DNA from 2 places in the Pontibacter korlensis genome. Region 1 is predicted to be linked to the other one. Evidence: riboswitches for the same ligand, from Rfam matches in the RefSeq annotation. Region 1 holds a riboswitch; the other holds the start of a gene.
What was found. Region 1 has a riboswitch for S-adenosylmethionine ahead of PKOR_RS12940 (phosphoadenylyl-sulfate reductase). Riboswitches for the same ligand answer to the same signal wherever they lie in the genome.
Positions count from the first base shown of each region.

Region 1 (4,274 bases):
AATCTGGTTGTAAACCTGCTCGTCGTAACCAACCAGGTCCATCTTATTGATACAGATTACCAGGTGCGGGATACCCAGCAGCGTAGAGATAATAGAGTGACGGCGTGTCTGCTCTTGAACTCCTTTGCGTGCATCTACCAGAATGATGGACAGGTTTGAGTTAGACGCACCCGTAACCATGTTTCTAGTATACTGAATGTGGCCTGGCGCATCAGCAATAATGAATTTGCGCTTCTCTGTAGAGAAATACTTATAAGCCACGTCGATAGTGATGCCTTGCTCACGCTCTGCCTTTAGGCCATCTGTCAGCAAAGAAAGGTCTATCTGTCCATCCTCGTTCAGGCGGCCAGAGCTTTCGATAGCTTCCAGTTGGTCTGCAAATATCTGCTTTGTGTCGTAGAGCAGGCGACCGATTAATGTGCTCTTGCCGTCGTCTACGTTGCCGGCAGTTATAAATCGTAGTATGTCCATCTTAAAAGTATCCTCCTTTCTTACGGTCTTCCATCGCTGTTTCCGACAACTTGTCGTCGATGCGGGTAGCTCCACGCTCACTAATCTTTGACTCCAGAATCTCGGCAATTACGGCGTCGATATCATATGCTACCGACTCCACAGCTGCTGTACAGGTCATATCGCCTACAGTACGGAAACGTACCTGCTTCTTCACCACCACATCGTCCGGCTCCTGGTAAATGAAGTCAGACCATGCCATCAGTTTTCCATCACGCACCAGGCACTCGCGCTCGTGGGTGTAGTAGATATGTGGTAATGCGATACCTTCGCGCTTAATGTAGTTCCATACATCAAGCTCTGTCCAGTTAGAGATGGGGAACACACGCACGTTTTCGCCTTTGTTGATGCGGCCGTTGTAGATGTTCCAAAGCTCTGGACGCTGGCGCTTCGGGTCCCACTGACCAAATTCGTCTCGTACAGAGAAAATACGCTCTTTGGCACGGGCTTTCTCCTCATCGCGACGTGCTCCACCAATGCAGGCATCAAAACCGAATTCCTCTATAGTCTCCAGCAGGGTGTGTGTCTGCAGCGCATTGCGGCTGGCATAACGGCCTGTTGGCTCTGATAGGTTCTTGCGCTTGATCGTATCCTCTACATTGCGAACGATCAGCTTTTCACCAAGGCGCTCGGCTAGCTCATCGCGGTAACGAATGGCCTCAGGGAAGTTGTGGCCAGTGTCGATGTGTACCAGCGGGAATGGGAATTTACCTGGTCTAAATGCCTTCTCAGCCAGTCGTACCAGTGTAATTGAATCTTTACCGCCCGAAAAAAGCAGGGCTGGCTTTTCGAACTGCCCCGCTACCTCACGCATAATGTGGATGGCTTCTGCCTCCAGCTGGTCGAGGTAATCCAGATATCTCTTGTCCATATTTTATGATTAACAAGCGGTTGTATGTACCACTCTTAACTCTTGAAATCTTTAACTTATCTTGCGTGCAAGCCGCACTCTTTTTTCGAGTTGTCTTCCCACCACCAACGGCCGGCACGGAAGTCTTCTCCTTCCAAAATGGCACGTGTACAAGGTGCGCAACCTATACTTACAAATCCTTTGTCGTGCAGCGGGTTGTAAGGGATGTGCAGTGCTTTAACAGCAGCACGTACCTCATCCAAAGTAAAATCAAGCAGCGGGTTATACTTGATGAGCTGGTGGCCTTCGTCCCATTCCAGTAACTGTAGGTCCTGGCGTGCACCAGACTGCTCGGCACGGATACCTGTTACCCAAATCTGTACACCTTCCAGGGCACGGTTTAGCGGCTCCACCTTACGTATGTAGCAGCACTGCTTGCGATCATCGATAGAGTTATAAAAGCTCATCGGACCTTTCTCGTTCACCAGCTGCTCTACAGCCTCGTGCTTCGGGAAGTATACTTCTATCTTTTTGCCATAGTGGTTGTTCGTCTTGTGCAACAGTGTATAACTCTCGTTAAAGAGGCGACCTGTATCAAGTGTAAACACCCTAATTGGCAGGTTATTTTCAAATATATAATGTGTGATGAGCTGATCTTCTATGCCAAGGCTGGAGGAAAAGGCTATGCTGCCATTAAATTCCTGAGCCAGCCGGCGCAGTCCTTCCTCAGCCGTAAGGCCAGAAAGAGCGGCACGTAAACTATCTAGTTTAGCCAGCAATTCTTGTGATAGATCCATGGAATATATATTAATCTCTTTGAAAACTAAGTTTGTAACTAGGGTTTCCAGTTTAGAGCCATAACTATGCCACTAAGCTCAAGGAGCATGAAGTGTGCCTGCTTATATCCGGTAAAGTAAAAAGAAGAAAGCGGCTAAAAAAGACGTCGTAAAACTGGAATGGTATAGGTGAGAAGTGCACGCTTAGCACATACAACAACAGCAACAGCAATTCTGCTGCAGAAGAGCAGATGTTGGGACAAAGGCAACTGATGCGGTGGCTGTACCACTGCTTGCCATACGTGTAGCTGATGTAATGTTGTAGGTTTGCATTGCTTTATCAATTTATATGCCCCGGCTGCCGGGCTAGGAATTGGCACCTTACCATTTTGGAGGTTGCCAGAGGGTCTCAGAGCCTAGTCTCTCGCCTCTTCTTTATAAATTTTTACAGACGTAACGTCCATTGGTGATACTAATGCAAAATTAGGGCTTTTTCTGAGATGTGTAACCTTTTATGTAAAATATTGTGAAACAGCCGCTAAAATTAGGCAGGCAAGAGCGTAGCAGCTCTTACCTTAGGCCTGTATTGCTTTTGATTATACTCTAAGCAGCAAGTTGAGTTACATATTTTACAAGCGAACGCTTGGCAATTGGCAGCAGCGACTGCTCAACTGGTACCGGTATTTTGGCCACAGCCACAAAGGTGGCGGGGTTAGGTAACTTCTGGTTCTCCCGTATAAGCTGTGCCTTTAAGTGCTCATGGGTAAGAGCCAGCCCACGGCGCACAGTCTGCAGGTGCTTCGTATTAATGCCCCTGTACTTTTCATAAGTGTTTTCAAAAACAGTAATATGATACACGTACACCTGTGTCTCTTTGCCAGGGAAATTCTCCAGGAAGAGGTAGCCTTCGTTATGGTAGATAGGAGTAATGCCCACGGGGCTGAACTCCAGGTGTCGCTCCACAAAGTCATAGAGTTCTTTCCCCTCCTCCAGTGTTTGGCTAAAGCGTGGCGTGGCATACTGTATGATCTCTTCAATTTGCGCCATTGTCTCGTCGTCCTCCACAATTTTCTCATACACTAGCTCCAGCTTTTCGAAGTCGGCGCGGCTAATACGTTGCGGAAACTGCTCATATACCAGGCGCTTATGCTCTTTTACCTGTAACAGGTTCCGGTAGTGCATGATTAGGTCTGAGAAAATAGGGTACAGGCGCTGCTCTCCAAACTCATTTTTGGCGGCCTGCAAGTATGCCAGCAGCATGTATTTTTTGTACTCAAAGTCTAAAAGTCCCTCAGTGAGCCAGTTGATAGGTAGGGTGTTCATAGGCCTTCAACTTTAGTGTTTATACTTGTGATATTAAACGAAAAAAAAGAGGGTGAGGGTTGAGGAAAGTAAGTGCTCAAAAATTAGTACCTGTAATGGTGGGTTTTAAGTGAATAGTAGTATTTTTACCTGTAGAGACATTTATTCTGCAAGACTATGTTTGCAAAACCACAACTATGAAATGCATTCCACGCATAGCTTTTTCCTGAGGAAGTAGAAGAAGCAGTTTCCAGGTGACGTTAGCGGCTGAACTGACACCTTGCTAGCTGCCTCACAAGACTGAAGCGTGGCTGTACCTAATAGCCATTTTGAAACGAAAAAATTTCACCAACAAACACCCTTAAATTCTAAATGATAGCAAAAGTCCCAATAAAGAAGGCATTTTACCTGTTTGCGGTGTGCCTCTTTGCTGTCTTTTCCTGTAGTGATAAGCGTTCCGGTGATCCGAAGGTGCTTGTGTTTAGCAAGACCAGCGGGTTCCATCACAACTCTATTGCAGCAGGAAATGCCGCCCTTATAAAATTAGGTCTAGAAAATGGCTTTCAGGTAGACACCACTACCAATGCCAACATGTTCCATGAAGACTCTCTTAAGCAGTACTCTGCGGTAGTGTTTCTTAACACTACCGCAGATGTGCTTAATCACTACCAGGAAGCTGACTTTGAGCGCTACATTCAGGCCGGTGGTGGTTTTGTGGGTATCCACTCTGCCACAGACACTGAGTACGAGTGGGGATGGTACGGCAGATTGGTTGGCGGCTACTTTAGCAGCCACCCTGAGACGCAGGAGGCTGTACTGCATGTAGTGGATAAAAA
Region 1 covers NZ_CP009621.1:3,004,151-3,008,424, forward strand. The annotation lists gene PKOR_RS12930 (sulfate adenylyltransferase subunit 1) at 1-471, opposite strand, end outside; gene cysD (sulfate adenylyltransferase subunit CysD) at 473-1,381, opposite strand; gene PKOR_RS12940 (phosphoadenylyl-sulfate reductase) at 1,438-2,157, opposite strand; SAM riboswitch class I at 2,479-2,580, opposite strand; gene PKOR_RS12945 (hypothetical protein) at 2,740-3,459, opposite strand; gene PKOR_RS12950 (ThuA domain-containing protein) at 3,811-4,274, shown strand, end outside.

Region 2 (4,274 bases), 270 kb from region 1:
AGGTGGATGGGCCACAACAGATGTGTTTGCGGATGAAAGGATATTTGACCGAGTAAGCGGCCATAAAATACTTTTATGGCACGGAGATCCTAAAAAAGAAAACAAGCTAACCACTACGTTCAAAGTTGATAAACCAGGTACCTACAGCGTAAAAGCGCAGGTGGTAAAGTCTCCTGAAGGAGGTAAGTTTGGAGTGGCGCTAAATGGGCAGCAGGTAAAGAAAGAACTCAACTTTAAGTCTGAAGTAGCCCCAGGTAAAGCAGAGGTAGTTGACCTTGGCACCTTTGAGCTGAAGCCAGGAAAACAGGTAATGGAGTTTAAGTGGATTCCGGCAGAGGGCTTCGGGGAGAAAATGATGATCGACTACATTGATCTGAAACTTATGTAAAAAGCAAAAACGGCCATTGTTGTGGGGCTGGAAGATCCGAAGCGGTTAGCCTATACTAATAAAAAAATCCCTGCCGCTACAAGAGCGGCAGGGAAGGTTAGGCTTAGTTTATGTTTGTTTAAGGTGAGCCAATATGTGTACTGAGAGCAGGAAAGCAGTAAGCTGGTCCCTGCTCCAGCAAGGTTAGTCTTAAGCTACAACATTTATGATTGTCTCAGAGAAGCGCTCCATTTCTTCTAACTGAGGGCTGCACTGCAGCAGGAAAAAGTCTACTCCTACAGCCTCAAACTCTGCAATACGGTCCTGTACCTGGGCAGGTGTACCCAAAAGTCCTGAGCGCAAGCCACGGTTTGATACAGAATAATCCTGCAGGGTAAGCTGTCGCTCTAACTGCGTACCCGAAATCCACTGCTGCATATTTTTAAAACCAGCATTAGACTCTTTCACATTAGTGATGCGGTCTATTTCCTGCTTTACCTCCTGCTCAGAATTACGGATAATGCTGTAAGCAGCAACTCCGAACTTCATTGGAGGCAGTCCCCATGCTTCGCGACGGCGCTTCATGTCGTCGATACGCTTACCGATGAGCTCAGGCGAATCGCCGTGCATGACGTAGCCATCGCACTGCTTGCTGATGAGCGTCTTAGCAGCCTCTGATTCACCACCTGCATAAATGAAGGGCTTTTTCTTCGGCTTTGGCTGTAGTACGTTGTCATCTACTTTGTAGTACTTGCCTTCGTAGGAGAAGTGATCCTGCTCCCAAACACCTGTGACCACGTTCAGCCACTCTTTTGTGCGGGCGTAGCGGTCATCGTGCTCTTCAAAGTGTAGTCCATACTTGGTGGCCTCATCCTTCCACCAGGAAGACACTACGTTCAGGGACAGCCTGTCGCCACCGATCTGTGCTATGTTAGCTGCCTGCTTGGCAAGTATAGCCGGGTTATGAAAGGTAGGTCGTACGGCTACCATTAGCTCCAGTTTCTCTGTTACTGCCGCTAGTGCCGCTGCCGTTGACCAAGCTTCCAGAGATGGTGCCTGTTCGCCTTTAATATCATTCAGGAACAGCTCAGCAATCAGGGAAATGCTGTAGCCCCAGTCTTCGCTTCGCTGCGCCAGCTTTTTTACATAATTCCAGTCCGACGACATACTTTCGTCTTCTACGTTTCGAAGCCAGCCGCCAAATACCGGTAACCAATATCCGTACTCCATGCTTATACCTCCTCCTTCTTTAGCTGAGCTTTCTCTGCAAGGAAGTCAACAAGTTTAGCGTGGGGGTTAAAGCCGATCACATTAACAGCATCAGCCACGAAGTTAGAAAGGGCATTCACATCGTAGTAGTAGATCTGGCCGTCACGGTCATCTACAGTATACTCAATGCCTCCAACGTCGATGCCAGCTTCCTGCACAATGCGCTCAATAGCGTCAATTACTTCCTGCTCAGGTGTAAAGGCTTCTACTTTCATGCCGTTCTTAGGAGCATCGATAGCACATGCGTTCCGTACCAGTTCTTTACCACCGGTAGTCTGGCAGATGTCGGCAGGGCAGAGGTTAAAGCTTTCGCCGGAAGTATAAACCTTGATGGCATACAGAAACTTGCCTCCCAGAGTCTCCACACGGTTAATGTGGCCACCACGAGCAGGAATAAACTCCTGTACCAGGGCAGTGTGGTCTATACCTAAGGCTATTTGACCAGAGGTTACAGCCAGTGCTAACTCCTCCTGAGAGTCGAAACGAGTAATACCTGCACCGCTACCACCAATGTTGGCTTTTACCACGATAGGGAAGCGAAGTCCTTCAGCAGCCTTTACAGCCTGCGAAGCATGGTTGATTACGCGGGCTTTCGGGTAAGGCAGACCCAGTTTCTCCAGCAGTGACATTTGCAGTGCTTTCGAAGTTTCGTACTGGAATGCTTTGTAACCATTAATGACGGTTACACCTTTTGCCTCCAGGTGTGCCAGCAGGTTTAAAGTATAGAAAATGCCTTGCTCGTTGTTGCGCAGGTAAGCAGAAGGGCTCATGCGGTTGAAGAACAGGCTGTAGTTCTGCTCCGGAGAAGCAAGGTCATAAGTATGTTCTGCTGCATTCAGGCGCTCAAAAGCGATGCCACGAGCATCAAGCTCGTTAAACAAAGGGCGGAACCACTCCTGGTGCTCATGAAATATAGCTATTGGTCTTTCTGATTGATTAGTCGACATAAGTCTGAGTTTAAAGTATAAATGAGTTTATAAGGGTTCTTAAGGACTTCCTGCAGCATCAACCTGGCAGGAAACAGGCTACTAAAATGCTTGGGGCTCAGGGTGTAGCATTGTTAGGATCTTTCTGCAGCAAGTGCAAAAAAGACAAAGCTATCCCTTGGGGCTACGTGTAAGAGGTGTTATGGCCTAAATAGAATTATTGCGACAACAGCTCTTGCAGCCGGGCTAGCAACAACAGCAACAACAAGTATGAGAATAGATAGAAGATGAACCGAAAGAAAGTGATGTAATTCGGTTTTGTAAGTTACCCGTAAGGTTGTAAGCTGAGATTTTCATGTTAACCAATTTATATCCCCTAAATTTTTTAGGCAGGAATTAGCACCTGGTTTAGTAACTGGTTGCTAGAAGTTCTTAGAGCCTGTTCTCTCCCTTCTTCTTTATAAATCAAATACGGTGTAGGTATTATGACTTTACGGTTGCAAAGTTGCAAGCAGAATTTTTTATTTCCAAATGTGAGGAAAAAAAATGTAGCTACATCAATCTTGTTAAGCCAAAATTCACTCTAAATGAAAAAGTAATTATGGCTTTTACTCCTGCTTTATTGATGCCTCTTCTATTTCTTTCAAGGCTTCGGCTCTTGGTTCGGCCAGGGCTGCCTGCATATCCTGTTCTTCTATCTGCTGGTTAACTCCTTTGGCCTGTTGCACCAGTGCTTTGAACAGCCTGCGGTGTAATTTGCTCTGTGGCAGGTATTCAGGGTGCCATTGCACGCCAATCATGAAATCCTGCACGGTATGTTCTATGCCTTGCACTACCTGGTTTGGTTCACGGGCAACTATGTCGATTGCTTGACCAGGCTCTTTCACAGCCTGGTTATGCAGCGCATTTACCTCTAATTGTTGTGTTCCTAATACGCGCTCCAACTTACTTCCCGGCTTTATGTGCACTTTCTTCACAGGAAACACACTCGCAGGATTAGGTTCCTCCATGTAAAATGAGTTTATACTTCGGTAAAGCGTTCCCCGGAAGTATACGTTCATTAGTTGGGCTCCGCGGCAAATGCCCATAACCGGAAGTCCTTTTTTTGTGGCCTGGTCCAGCAGCTGAAACTCCAGGTGGTCACGTTCACGGTCCAGGCCAAAAGACAGCTTCCGGCTCATGAGCTTGCGCACAAAAAAGACTGCCGGATACCACACCCACCGGACGAATCGGCCCACGCGTCGGAAAATGTTTTTGTTGGGCTGCCTTAGCGTTTGTTGCAGGTAATCATCTATCACATGTTCCTGCTCATAAGTGCTGGGATCCACATCGGCACCGCCGCCTATAATCAGGGCCTGCAGGCCGTCTGCAGTACGAGGTCTGGAAGGAGTGATACGAACAGGCCATCCACCAGCAAGCAATACCGACAGGGCGGTGAAGAACCAGGCAGCGCCTCCTCCCTTGTCAGGTCCCGTTATACCGATGGTAGGTCTGTTGCGGTCTATCTTATACTTTTGCTTTAGTAGGTTAGCCATTGTTCTGTTCTTTTAATCCATCTGCTCTCGAATCCGACAAGGGTGTCTTCTTTCAAGGCGATGTACTCCTGGCAAAGTTGGTGCACTTTTTCCCGGTTGTAAGCTAGTTCTTCTATGAATACCCAGTTGTTCCATTCCTGGGCCAGTGTCCAGTCGGGCTGCGCAACGGAGCTGTTG
Region 2 covers NZ_CP009621.1:3,276,629-3,280,902, forward strand. The annotation lists partial or broken gene PKOR_RS14020 (glycoside hydrolase family 172 protein) at 1-388, shown strand, start outside; gene PKOR_RS14025 (LLM class flavin-dependent oxidoreductase) at 578-1,597, opposite strand; gene PKOR_RS14030 (ATP-grasp domain-containing protein) at 1,600-2,583, opposite strand; SAM riboswitch class I at 2,927-3,029, opposite strand; gene PKOR_RS14035 (gamma-glutamyl-gamma-aminobutyrate hydrolase family protein) at 3,171-4,097, opposite strand; gene PKOR_RS14040 (amidoligase family protein) at 4,082-4,274, opposite strand, start outside.
Region 2: another riboswitch for S-adenosylmethionine. It lies ahead of PKOR_RS14030 (ATP-grasp domain-containing protein); the one in region 1 lies ahead of PKOR_RS12940 (phosphoadenylyl-sulfate reductase).